3 regions of the Mesorhizobium sp. L48C026A00 genome follow, and region 1 is predicted to be linked to each of the others. Evidence: riboswitches for the same ligand, from Rfam matches in the RefSeq annotation. Region 1 holds a riboswitch; each other region holds the start of a gene.
The links. A riboswitch is a leader RNA that binds a small molecule or an ion and turns the genes downstream of it on or off. The one in region 1 is predicted to bind cobalamin.
Positions count from the first base shown of each region.

Region 1 (3,267 bases):
TTTGCAGGTCGGCGACATCGGCTGGATCATCCATCGCCAGGGCCTGCTCTACGCGCAGGAATATGGCTGGGACGAAACTTATGAGGCGCTGGTCGCCGAAATCCTCGGCGCCTTCGTCAAATCCTACGATCCGAAATGGGAACGCAGCTGGATCGCCGAGCGGGAAGGGGAAGCCGTCGGCTCGGTCTTTCTCGTGCGCCAGTCGGACGCGGTGGCGAAGCTGCGCCTGCTCTATGTCGAACCCTCGGCGCGCGGTCTCGGCATCGGCAGGCGGCTGGTCGAGGAATGCATCGGCTTTGCCCGTGCCAAGGGCTACAAGAAATTGACGCTGTGGACCAACGACGTGCTCACCTCAGCGCGTCGCATCTACGAGGCGTCCGGGTTCAAGCTGGCCAATCAGGAACGCCACCACGCCTTCGGCAAGGATCTGGTCGGCCAGAACTGGAATTTGGACTTGTAGCGTCTTTCCCCTCTCCCCTTGTGGGACAAGGGGAGAAGGCAAGATAAGGCGGAGCGCCTCGACACTAGTCTCCAACACAAGTTGAAAACTGGCCGTTCCTCACCCGACCGGTATCCAGATTTCCAGCCCGCCATTGCCGCTGCGCGGATCGAATTCGGGGCCGTAGCGCTCGAATTCGGGCGCGTCGGCAATCTTGTGCCCGGAGGCCGGCAGCCATTTGTTCCAGATCGTGTTGACCGTGCGGCGGATGGTCGAGATGTGGTCACGATGGGCGAACACGGCGTATTTCTGCGCCGGCACGCGTACGCGCGAAAACCCCTTCGGCAGGTCCGAAAAATCGGACACCTCGACGCCGGCGATATAGTCGAAATTGCCTGCATCGTCGCCGTTGACGCAGACGCCATAGGCGATGTCGCCGACCTCGCCTGGAATGTTGCCGACATAGGGGCCGAACCGCTGCCACTGCATCGGAATGCCGGCGCTGGTTTCGCAGCTGTAGCGCTCGCCGAGACCGGCGATGAGGAACGGCCGGCTGGTTTCGAAACGCGGCGGCTCGAGATTGGCGAGGAAGGACTGGTCCATCAGGATCGGCTCCACGAGATCGAGGTTTTTGAGCGAGCCTTGCGCGCGCACCAGTTCCGGCGTGGTGCCGAACTGGTCGCGGAAGGCACGGGTGAAAGCCTCATGCGAGGCATAGCCGGCGTCGAGCGCGACCGAGAGGATGTCCGGTGCGCCGGCGGCGAGCCTGCGCGCCGCCTCGGTCAGCCGGCGAGAACGCAGGTAGCCCATCACCGAACGTCCGGTCGCCGCACCGAAAGCCCGCGTCACGTGAAAGCGCGACACGCCGCTGCTGTTGGCGACATCGTCGAGCGAGATGGCCTCCGGCAGATGGCTTTCGACGAACCACAGCGCTTTCTCGGTCGGGTTCATATGGCTCCTTGCTGTGGGACTCCGCATTGGCCAGGTCATGGTATCGCTTCCTGGTGGAGGCAGTTTGATCGAAATTGCGCACCGCGCAATGCGACGGTGGTCGGCAAGTCCAAGGCGTTGGGCGAAGGGCTTGACGGGAGCAGGCGTTGTCTTTTAAGTAGTAACGTTATTACATTACGAGATTCGGTATGCTCGTTCTGACAAGACCATTGCTCGCGGGGCACTCCGAACCCCGGAAACTTATTGCGCTGGGATTGGCGGAAAACTAGGGGGGCTGACTGATGGTCCCCAAGCCGAAAGGCGAGGGGTGAAAAGGGAACACGGTGAGATCTTCGGATCGAGGCCGTGGCTGCCCCCGCAACTGTAAGCGGCGAGCAAAATCCGAAAATGCCACTGGCCGGCAAGGCTGGGAAGGCAGGATGGCGCAAGGACCCGCGAGCCAGGAGACCTGCCATCGCACGAGTTGACCGGACGGGGTGTGCCGGGAGGAGACGTGGACATCGGTCTTGTCGGCCGGTCCAGCTTCCTTCCGTCGCCATTGAGAAAGTGACGGTAAGTTGGACGCCTGCCAGCCTCTTCTTGAAGCGCGTGAACTGAGCGCCACGGCGAATGGCCAGCGCCTGGTCAGTGCGGTCAGCCTTTCGGTCGCGGCGGGAGACCGCCTCGCTATCATCGGTCCCAACGGCGCCGGCAAGACGACGCTGCTGCGCATGCTATGCGGCACGCTGCGTCCGAGCGCGGGAGATGTGAGATTTTCCGGACGCCGGCTGGAGACGTTTCCGGCCGCCGAGCGGGCGCTGCACATGGCGGTCGTCGGCCAGACCGATCAGCCCGATCCGCGGCTTGCCGTGATCGACTACGTCGGACTTGGGCGGGTCCCGCATGCCTGCTGGCGACGCAGGAGCGAGCAACGCGACGTCGTCGTCGAAGCGCTTCGCAGAACCGGCCTGCTGCCGCTGCTCGGCCGCACGATCGGCTCGCTGTCGGGTGGTGAGCGGCAACGCGCCCAGCTGGCGCGCGCCATCGCCCAGGAGCCGAAAATCCTGTTCCTCGATGAACCGACCAATCATCTCGATCCGCGCGCCCGCAGCGAACTTCTCGAACTCGTATCGCAGCTTGGCATGACCGTCGTGGCGGTGCTGCATGATCTGTCGCTGGTCACGCCATTTGCCACCAGGGTCGCGGTGATGAACGAGGCCCGCCTGCAGGCACTCGCCCGTCCGCGCGAGGCGCTGACCAAGCAGTTGATTCGCGAGATTTTCGGCGTCGAGGTGCTTCGGCTGCGCCATCCGACCGAAGACCGCGAACTCACGGTGTTCGAAGTCCCGAACCGTGCCTCTTCTGATCCAACCAAGGAGCAACATCCGTGAAACGCCTCGCACTGTCTTTTGCCTCTATGCTGCTTGCCCAGACCGCCTTCGCTTTCCCGGTAACAGTCGACAGCTGCGGCACGCCGCTGACGTTCGACGCCGCGCCGAAGCGCGCCGTCATCCAGGATATGAACATGGCCGAGATGGCCTTCGCTCTGGGGCTGCAACCGTCGATCGGCGGCCTGACCGGCATCACCGGATGGTACAAGGTCGGTCCGGAATTCAAGGCCGAGCAGGGCGCGATCCCGGAACTTGCGCCGAAATATCCGACGCTCGAAAACCTGGTCGCGGTCGAGCCCGATTTCTTCTTCGCCGGCTGGTATTACGGCATGAAGCCGGGCGGCGACGTAACGCCAGATACGCTGGCGCCGCACGGCGTCAAGACGCTGGTGCTGACGGAAAGCTGCGTCCATCTCGACAACAACCGCCCCGCCGCCTCGATGGACCTGCTCTACGGCGACATCGAAAAGCTGGGCAGGATTTTCGGCAAGCAAGCCAAGGCGGAAA
Region 1 is NZ_AYWU01000024.1:1,509-4,775, forward strand. Features, by position in the region: gene X738_RS71810 (bifunctional helix-turn-helix transcriptional regulator/GNAT family N-acetyltransferase) at 1-460, shown strand, start outside; gene X738_RS71815 (AraC family transcriptional regulator) at 560-1,390, opposite strand; cobalamin riboswitch at 1,656-1,860, shown strand; gene X738_RS71820 (ABC transporter ATP-binding protein) at 1,948-2,760, shown strand; gene X738_RS71825 (ABC transporter substrate-binding protein) at 2,757-3,267, shown strand, end outside.

Region 2 (3,267 bases), on a different contig from region 1:
CGCAGTTGACGAAGCCGACATCTGTCCATGGCGCGCAGTCGTTCAGCCAGCGCAGCATCGACATCATCGGCGTCACGCCTGAGCCGGCCGAAATGAACAGATACTTGGCCGCTGGATGGCTGTGCAGCGAAAAGTCGCCCGCCGGCCCATAGGCCTTCACGTGAACGCCGGGCTTCAAATTGTCGAACATCCAGCGGGTGCCGAGGCTGCCGGCCTGCGCTTTCACCGTCACCGCGATCGAGAACGGCCTCGACGGCGAGGACGACAGCGTATAGGTCCGCATCATCAGGCCCTCGGTGGTCGGCAGTTCCAGCGTCACGAACTGCCCCGGTCTGTAGCGGAACCAGGTCTGGTTGTCAGAGCGGAAGGTAAAGGTCTTCACGTCAGGCGCCTCGTCGCTGACGCCGATGACTTCCAGCACCTGGAGCCTGTCGTTCCAGGGCGCCATCTCGTCGAGATGGCGGTAGAGGCCAAGGTCCGTCATCGCATTCATCCCCTTGACCTCGCTCAGGCGACGCTGCGCAGCGCCGGCCGCCCGGCCTCGGCAAGGCGCGGCCCGATGAAGGAGGCGTACCATTCGACGAACTGGATGACGCCGCCCTCATGCAGTTCCGAATAGGGGCCGGGCTCATAGGCCGGCGACAGGATGCCGAAGGCGTTTTCCTCGACAATGCGACGGTCCTGGTCGTTGGTCTCGGTCCAGACATGGGTGAGTTCGGCGAGGTCGTAATCGACGCCTTCGACCGCGTCCTTGTGGACAAGCCATTTGGTGGTGACGGCCGTTTCCGTGACACTGATCGGCAGCACGCGGAAGGTGACGGCATGATCGCCGAGGATATGGTTCCAACTCGTCGGATAGTGATAGAGCAGCAGCGAGCCGATACGGTCGGTCGAAACGCTGTCGGAAAGTTTCTTCTTCACCGCGCGTCTTCCCGTCATCGTGTAGCTGACGGCGTCGCGCAGCAGCGGCGCGCGGGTGGCGCGATACTGCCCGGCCGGATCGATGCGGAACTTGCTCGGCAAGCCCGCCGCCTCGCATTTCGCCCAGTGCGCGAGCATCTCTGGATCGCTGTCGGCGCCCTGCACGCCGGTCACGGTCGGCGCTTCCGGGAATGTCTTGCAGAGTTCCGGATGGTTGCCGGCGCAATGGTAGCACTCGCGGTTGTTCTCCCAGACGAGCTTCCAGTTGCCCTTCTCGACGATGGTCGATTCGAAGGCGATTTTTGCCTCGCGCAGCCGGTGCGGCAGGAGGTAAGGCTCGATCATGGCGCGCATCGGCGCGAAGTCGGCCGGCTCGTTGGCCAGGCAGATGAAGATGTAGCCGCCAACGCTTTCGCAAGCCACCGGCTTCAGGCTGAACTGGCTTTTGTCGAAGCCGTCTGCCATCTGGCGAGCAAACAACAGCCGGCCGTCCAGCTCGTAGGTCCACTGGTGATAGGGGCAGACCAGCTTCGCCGCAGTGCCCTTGTCGGCATTGCAGACACGGCTGCCGCGATGCCGGCAGGAATTGTGGAAGGCATTGATCTTGCCTTGCTGGTCGCGGACCAGCACGACCGGATAGTCGCCGATCTGGGCGGTGATATAGCTGCCAGCTTTCGGCAACTCGCAATCGTGGCCGATGAACAGCCAGTCGCGATACCAGATCAGCTCCATGTCGAGCTTGAAGAAATCTGGATCGGTGTAGAAGGGCTGCTCGAGCGAATAGCCTTGCCTGCGGCCGTGCAAGAGCCTCAGCATGTCGTTGCGCGCGTCCATGTCCTGTCCTCGTGTAAGGACTGAACTGGTGGTGATGGAGGGAGGACCGTTTGCACGCCGGCGACAGGGCCGGACGTGCATCATCCACCTCTTGACCGCCCACCGCGATCAGTCGAGTCTGAAAATCTCGGGCTGGTTTCCGGGCTCTGGAGTGTCCTTGCGGACTCGTCGCGACACCTTCCCAGGCTTGTGGCCCAGTGGTCTCCCGTTGCGACTTGAACTCCACCACCGTTGCGGGGGCAGCGCCGGGTTCTGACCGGCTTCCCAATTCTCCGCTTCGTCGTCACCAAGCGGCACCTGAGATGGCGTGATCTAATCATGCCGGCCGGCTGACTGCCGGCATGAAAGCGACATCGTATCCATGCGGCGCGACACCGCCGGCGAAACCTGCAGGTTTATATCTGCAGGGCTGAAACCCGCTTTGTCGGCGGCCATTGTCGGCTGCCGTGACATCGAATCCGACCCGCGGCGGAGACCAGGAAGGTTAACAGTTTACAAAAGTGACTATTAGCCGCTTCTAAAATCGAACCGAACGGTTCGTTTCTGTTGACAATGCGTGCAGCACGCAGTGAACGCAGATCCGCCAATCCGTCAAATCGTCGAACGGCAAATTTGGCATAAAATATTGAAAACGAACCATAAAACCATAGTGGTAGATGCCTCTGGTACAATTTCAAGGTGTAGATTCTTGGTCCACACAGAACAACTTCGTGATTGGAATCCGCCGAATGGCCTTCCCACATCGGGGCTATCCGAACGACGCGCGCATCCTCCCAAGACACGCCGCTAGACGGACTGAAGACCAAGATACTGGAGTACTAAAATGAAAAAGATCGCTCTTGCTGCCGTCGCCGCTCTGGCCATCACCGGCAGCGCCTTTGCCGGCAGCGACCATTATGGGTCCAACGCCGCCAACCAGCCGGCCGTCGCGGTCGACAGCTCGTATACGGCCTCTGTCCAGACGCCGGCTCACGCTGAAAAGCAGCCCGTTGGCCAGGGCGCCGACCGCAACCTTTTCGGCAACAATTAACAGCTGGTCCCAAACAGCAAAGTGGCGGTCCGCCGCTCGGGATCTGAGGAACTCAGGAGTATTTGAAATGAAGAAGCTCATTCTTGCCACCGCCGCCATTGTGGCCATCTCCGGCAGCGCTTTTGCCGGCAGCGACAACTTTGGATCGAACGGCGCCAACCAGCCGGCCGCTGCGGTCGACAGCAACTCGTACACGGCTTCGATTCGGAATTCGGCTTCGGCGCAGAATCCGGTTCCGGCTGACGAGAAACCCGTCAACGGCAGCGACCGTAACCTGTTCGGCAACAACTAACAGTTCGTTCCAACAGCGGCGGCGGCATTTGCCCGCCGGGCTGGCGGAACCAAGAAAATCCAGGAGTTTTGAAAATGAAGAAGATCGTTCTTACCGCCGCCGCGCTTTTGATTGCTGCGGGCGGCGCTTTTGCCGGTAGCGACAACTTTGGCAGAACCGACATCAACAAGCAGGCGACCATCAACGTCGA
Region 2 is NZ_AYWU01000001.1:162,903-166,169, reverse strand. Features, by position in the region: gene X738_RS46330 (hybrid-cluster NAD(P)-dependent oxidoreductase) at 1-484, opposite strand, end outside; gene X738_RS46325 (aromatic ring-hydroxylating oxygenase subunit alpha) at 508-1,755, opposite strand; cobalamin riboswitch at 1,869-2,071, opposite strand; gene X738_RS46320 (DUF680 domain-containing protein) at 2,579-2,785, shown strand; gene X738_RS46315 (DUF680 domain-containing protein) at 2,853-3,077, shown strand; gene X738_RS46310 (DUF680 domain-containing protein) at 3,152-3,267, shown strand, end outside.
Region 2: another riboswitch for cobalamin. It lies ahead of X738_RS46325 (aromatic ring-hydroxylating oxygenase subunit alpha); the one in region 1 lies ahead of X738_RS71820 (ABC transporter ATP-binding protein).

Region 3 (3,267 bases), on a different contig from region 1:
ATGGTCGGTCATTGTGCTCCTCCCTCCATCAAAGTGCCGTCGGCCTTGGCAGTGCAGGCGCCGGCGAGCTCGTCGAGATGCGCCTTCCATTCCGCAGCCTGGTCGTTGCGGTAGAGCCGATCAAACGTGGCCTCGCCCTCGAGCGTATCGAGCATGCAGACACAATAGCTGCTGCAGAACTCCGTGTCGCGCGATTGCTCGCACGATGCCTGGCATTCTTTCAGGAAGGTGACCTGCCTGGTTTCGACGGCTGCCGGCATGACTTGCGAAATCAGCCAGACCGAGCCGATCAGCACCGGCTGGTGGATCAGATAGAAGGCGAGGCTGTGCCGGCCGATAAAGACCAGCGGATTAGTCCAGCGGCCGGGCGTTAGGCCCGCCAGCCGCGTCAGCATGCCGGAGGCGAAGGCAAGCTTTGCCGCTGCGATGCCGGCAAGCACAGCGCCGAACCATGGAAACAGCGGGACATAATCGTTGGAGCGCGGGTTGGTTGCCGACAGGCCGACCCACCACAGGGCCGGATGATCGAAGATCTCGGACCTGAGGTAGAGCGGCGCGGTGATGACGAAAGCTGCGACAACCAGCGTCAGCAGCGCCGGCAGCCGCAGAAACGCCAGGCCGAGCAGGCTGGCGAGCGCGATCTCGTGCAGGATGCCGAAGAAGATGAAACTGTCGGGTGTGGCAAGCCTGGTGGCGGCCGATATGGCGAGCGCCGCCCCGCCGACCATGGCGAAGCGTTTCCAGAAGCCGTTCCAGCGGATTTGCTTGCCATGGGCGAGGAACAGGCTGACGCCGACCAGGAACAGGAAGGTCGAAGCGATGCAGCGCGCGTAGAATTTCCACCAGCCAAAGGCGGTCAGGCCGGGATCGGTGTAGCCGAAGAATTCGAGATCCCAGGTGAAATGGTAGCTCGCCATGGCAAGCAAAGCGATGCCGCGGGCTACGTCGATGGCGATGATGCGCCTGGATCGGTCCTGAACGGCCGGCGTAGGAATGGTCATGGTCTCGCAATTCTGATTCAGTGCTGCAAGACGACTATCATGGTTGCCCCGGACAAAAGAAGACAGGGCCCATTGATGCCCAGGGCTTAGGCTAAAGCGCCGTATGCCGCTCGCAGCCAGTGGTCGAGGCCGGCGCCGCCCCTCATTGCCCTGCCGGGCATTTCTCCCCGTAAACGGGGCGAAAGAAGCTGGCCGCAACGCCGGCGCCCTTCTTGCAACGCTGGTGATTGGCGAAACCATCGATGACAGCGCCCCGGGGCAGCGCGGACGATCGGCTTTCAACCTGTCAAGATCGCGGCGTCGAGGAACCAAGCTGGTCTGCCGGCACGGCGCATTCGCGCTGCTAGCTGGCGGAATTTGGTTTGCCGGGCGCGGCGATTCTGCCTATAGTCGCAGCCGTCGTCGGTTCCGTTTTGGAACCAAGAGGGAATGCGGTAGGGGCAAAATTCGCCCGATGCCGTGGCTGCCCCCGCAACTGTGTGCGGTAGTCCTCTCCATATGCCACTGAAGATTTTCTTCGGGAAGAGCTTCTTCGGGAAGGTGGGGAAGGGCGCTGATCCGCGAGCCAGGAGACCTGCCGGCGACAGGAGAACTGACTTCTATGCCCTCGGGTGGAGGGCGAAAGGACAAGACATGAATACCGCTTCCGTCTCGCTCGGCGCTTCCGTCTCCTCGCAGTCGCGCTTTGTGCAGTTGGCGCTTGCTGCATTTCTCGGCGTTTTCGTCATGGGCTTTGTCGGCTTCTCGCATATCGATGCGGTCCACAATGCCGCTCACGACTATCGCCATTCGATGGGCTTTCCCTGCCACTGACGAGGGGCTGACACCATGACACTGTTTCGCAACGTCGTGTTCATCGCGGCGATCGCAGGGCTAGTGGCCGGCGTCGTTCTGGCCTGCATGCAGGCCTACGCCACCGTGCCACTCATCCTCAAGGCAGAAGTCTACGAACAGGCCGGCGGTGGTCACACGCATGACCATGGTTTGGCGCCGGCCGCAGCAGGCAGCAATGCCATGAGCAGCGCCGTGCCGGCTGAAGCAGCCACCGCGGAAGAGGAAGGCTGGGCGCCGGCCGATGGCTTCGAGCGCTTCGCTTTCAACGTCGTTGCCAACGTCGTCACCGGCATCGGCTTTGCGCTGATCCTGGTCGCCGCTTCGGAATTCGCCGGCGGCATCGGCAATTGGCGACAGGGCCTGTTCTGGGGGATTGCCGGCTTCGCCGTGTTCACGCTGGCCCCGAACCTCGGCCTGCCGCCCGAATTGCCGGCGATGCCGGCGGCCGATTTCGCCCAGCGCCAGATCTGGTGGACGGCGACCGTGGTGGCGACGGCTGCCGGTCTCGGGCTGCTCGCCTTTCGCAAATCGCTGCCGCTGGCCCTTCTTGCCGTAGCGTTGATCGTCGCGCCGCATATTGTCGGCGCGCCGCAGCCCGACAGTTTCGAATCGCCCATCCCGGAAGGCCTGCACCACCAGTTCGTGGTGGCGGTGACGCTGACCAATCTGGTGTTCTGGCTGGTGCTCGGCGCTGTCGTCGGCTTGGTGCGCGGCCGCTTGACCGGCACCGCAACCGGCCTGCGCGATAGCCTTGCCTGATCGCGCTGCTCCAGGCAGCAAGCTGACCTTGGTCGTCGGCGGTGCACGCTCGGGAAAGAGCGCGCATGCCGAAAGCCTGGTGACGGCCTGTCCAGCGCCGTGGACCTACATCGCCACGGCGCAAGCCTATGACGACGAGATGCACGAACGCATCGCGCTGCACCGGGCGCGGCGTTGCGACGGCTGGACGACGATCGATGCGCCGCTCGATCTCGTCGGCGCGATCGGGGCGCTGCCTGACGGCCGGCCTGTCCTGATCGACTGCCTGACGCTGTGGCTGTCCAACCATATGCTGGCCGAACGCGACATTGAGGCCGAATGCCGAGGGCTGGCGGATGTGCTGTCGCGGCCGCGCGGCCCGTGGTTCGTGGTTTCCAACGAGGTCGGCCAGGGCATCGTGCCTGACAATGCGCTTGCCCGCCGGTTTCGCGATGCCGCCGGCCGGCTCAACCAGCAGGTCGCCGCCGTCGCCGGCACGGTGCTGCTGATGGTGGCGGGACTGCCGCTCAAGGTGAAGTGATATGACCGATATCGATGACAGGGACGAGCAACGCCACCGCGCCAAGATGGCCAAGCGCAAGGCGGTGCAGGACGCCGAGGTCGCGGCCAAGACGGTCGAGAAGGGACTGCTGATCGTCAACACCGGGCCCGGCAAGGGCAAGACCACTGCCGC
Region 3 is NZ_AYWU01000006.1:469,748-473,014, forward strand. Features, by position in the region: gene X738_RS56210 (methyltransferase family protein) at 1-12, opposite strand, end outside; gene X738_RS56215 (heparan-alpha-glucosaminide N-acetyltransferase) at 9-1,001, opposite strand; cobalamin riboswitch at 1,388-1,597, shown strand; gene X738_RS56220 (CbtB domain-containing protein) at 1,635-1,814, shown strand; gene X738_RS56225 (CbtA family protein) at 1,830-2,594, shown strand; gene cobU (bifunctional adenosylcobinamide kinase/adenosylcobinamide-phosphate guanylyltransferase) at 2,617-3,114, shown strand; gene cobO (cob(I)yrinic acid a,c-diamide adenosyltransferase) at 3,116-3,267, shown strand, end outside.
Region 3: another riboswitch for cobalamin. It lies ahead of X738_RS56220 (CbtB domain-containing protein); the one in region 1 lies ahead of X738_RS71820 (ABC transporter ATP-binding protein).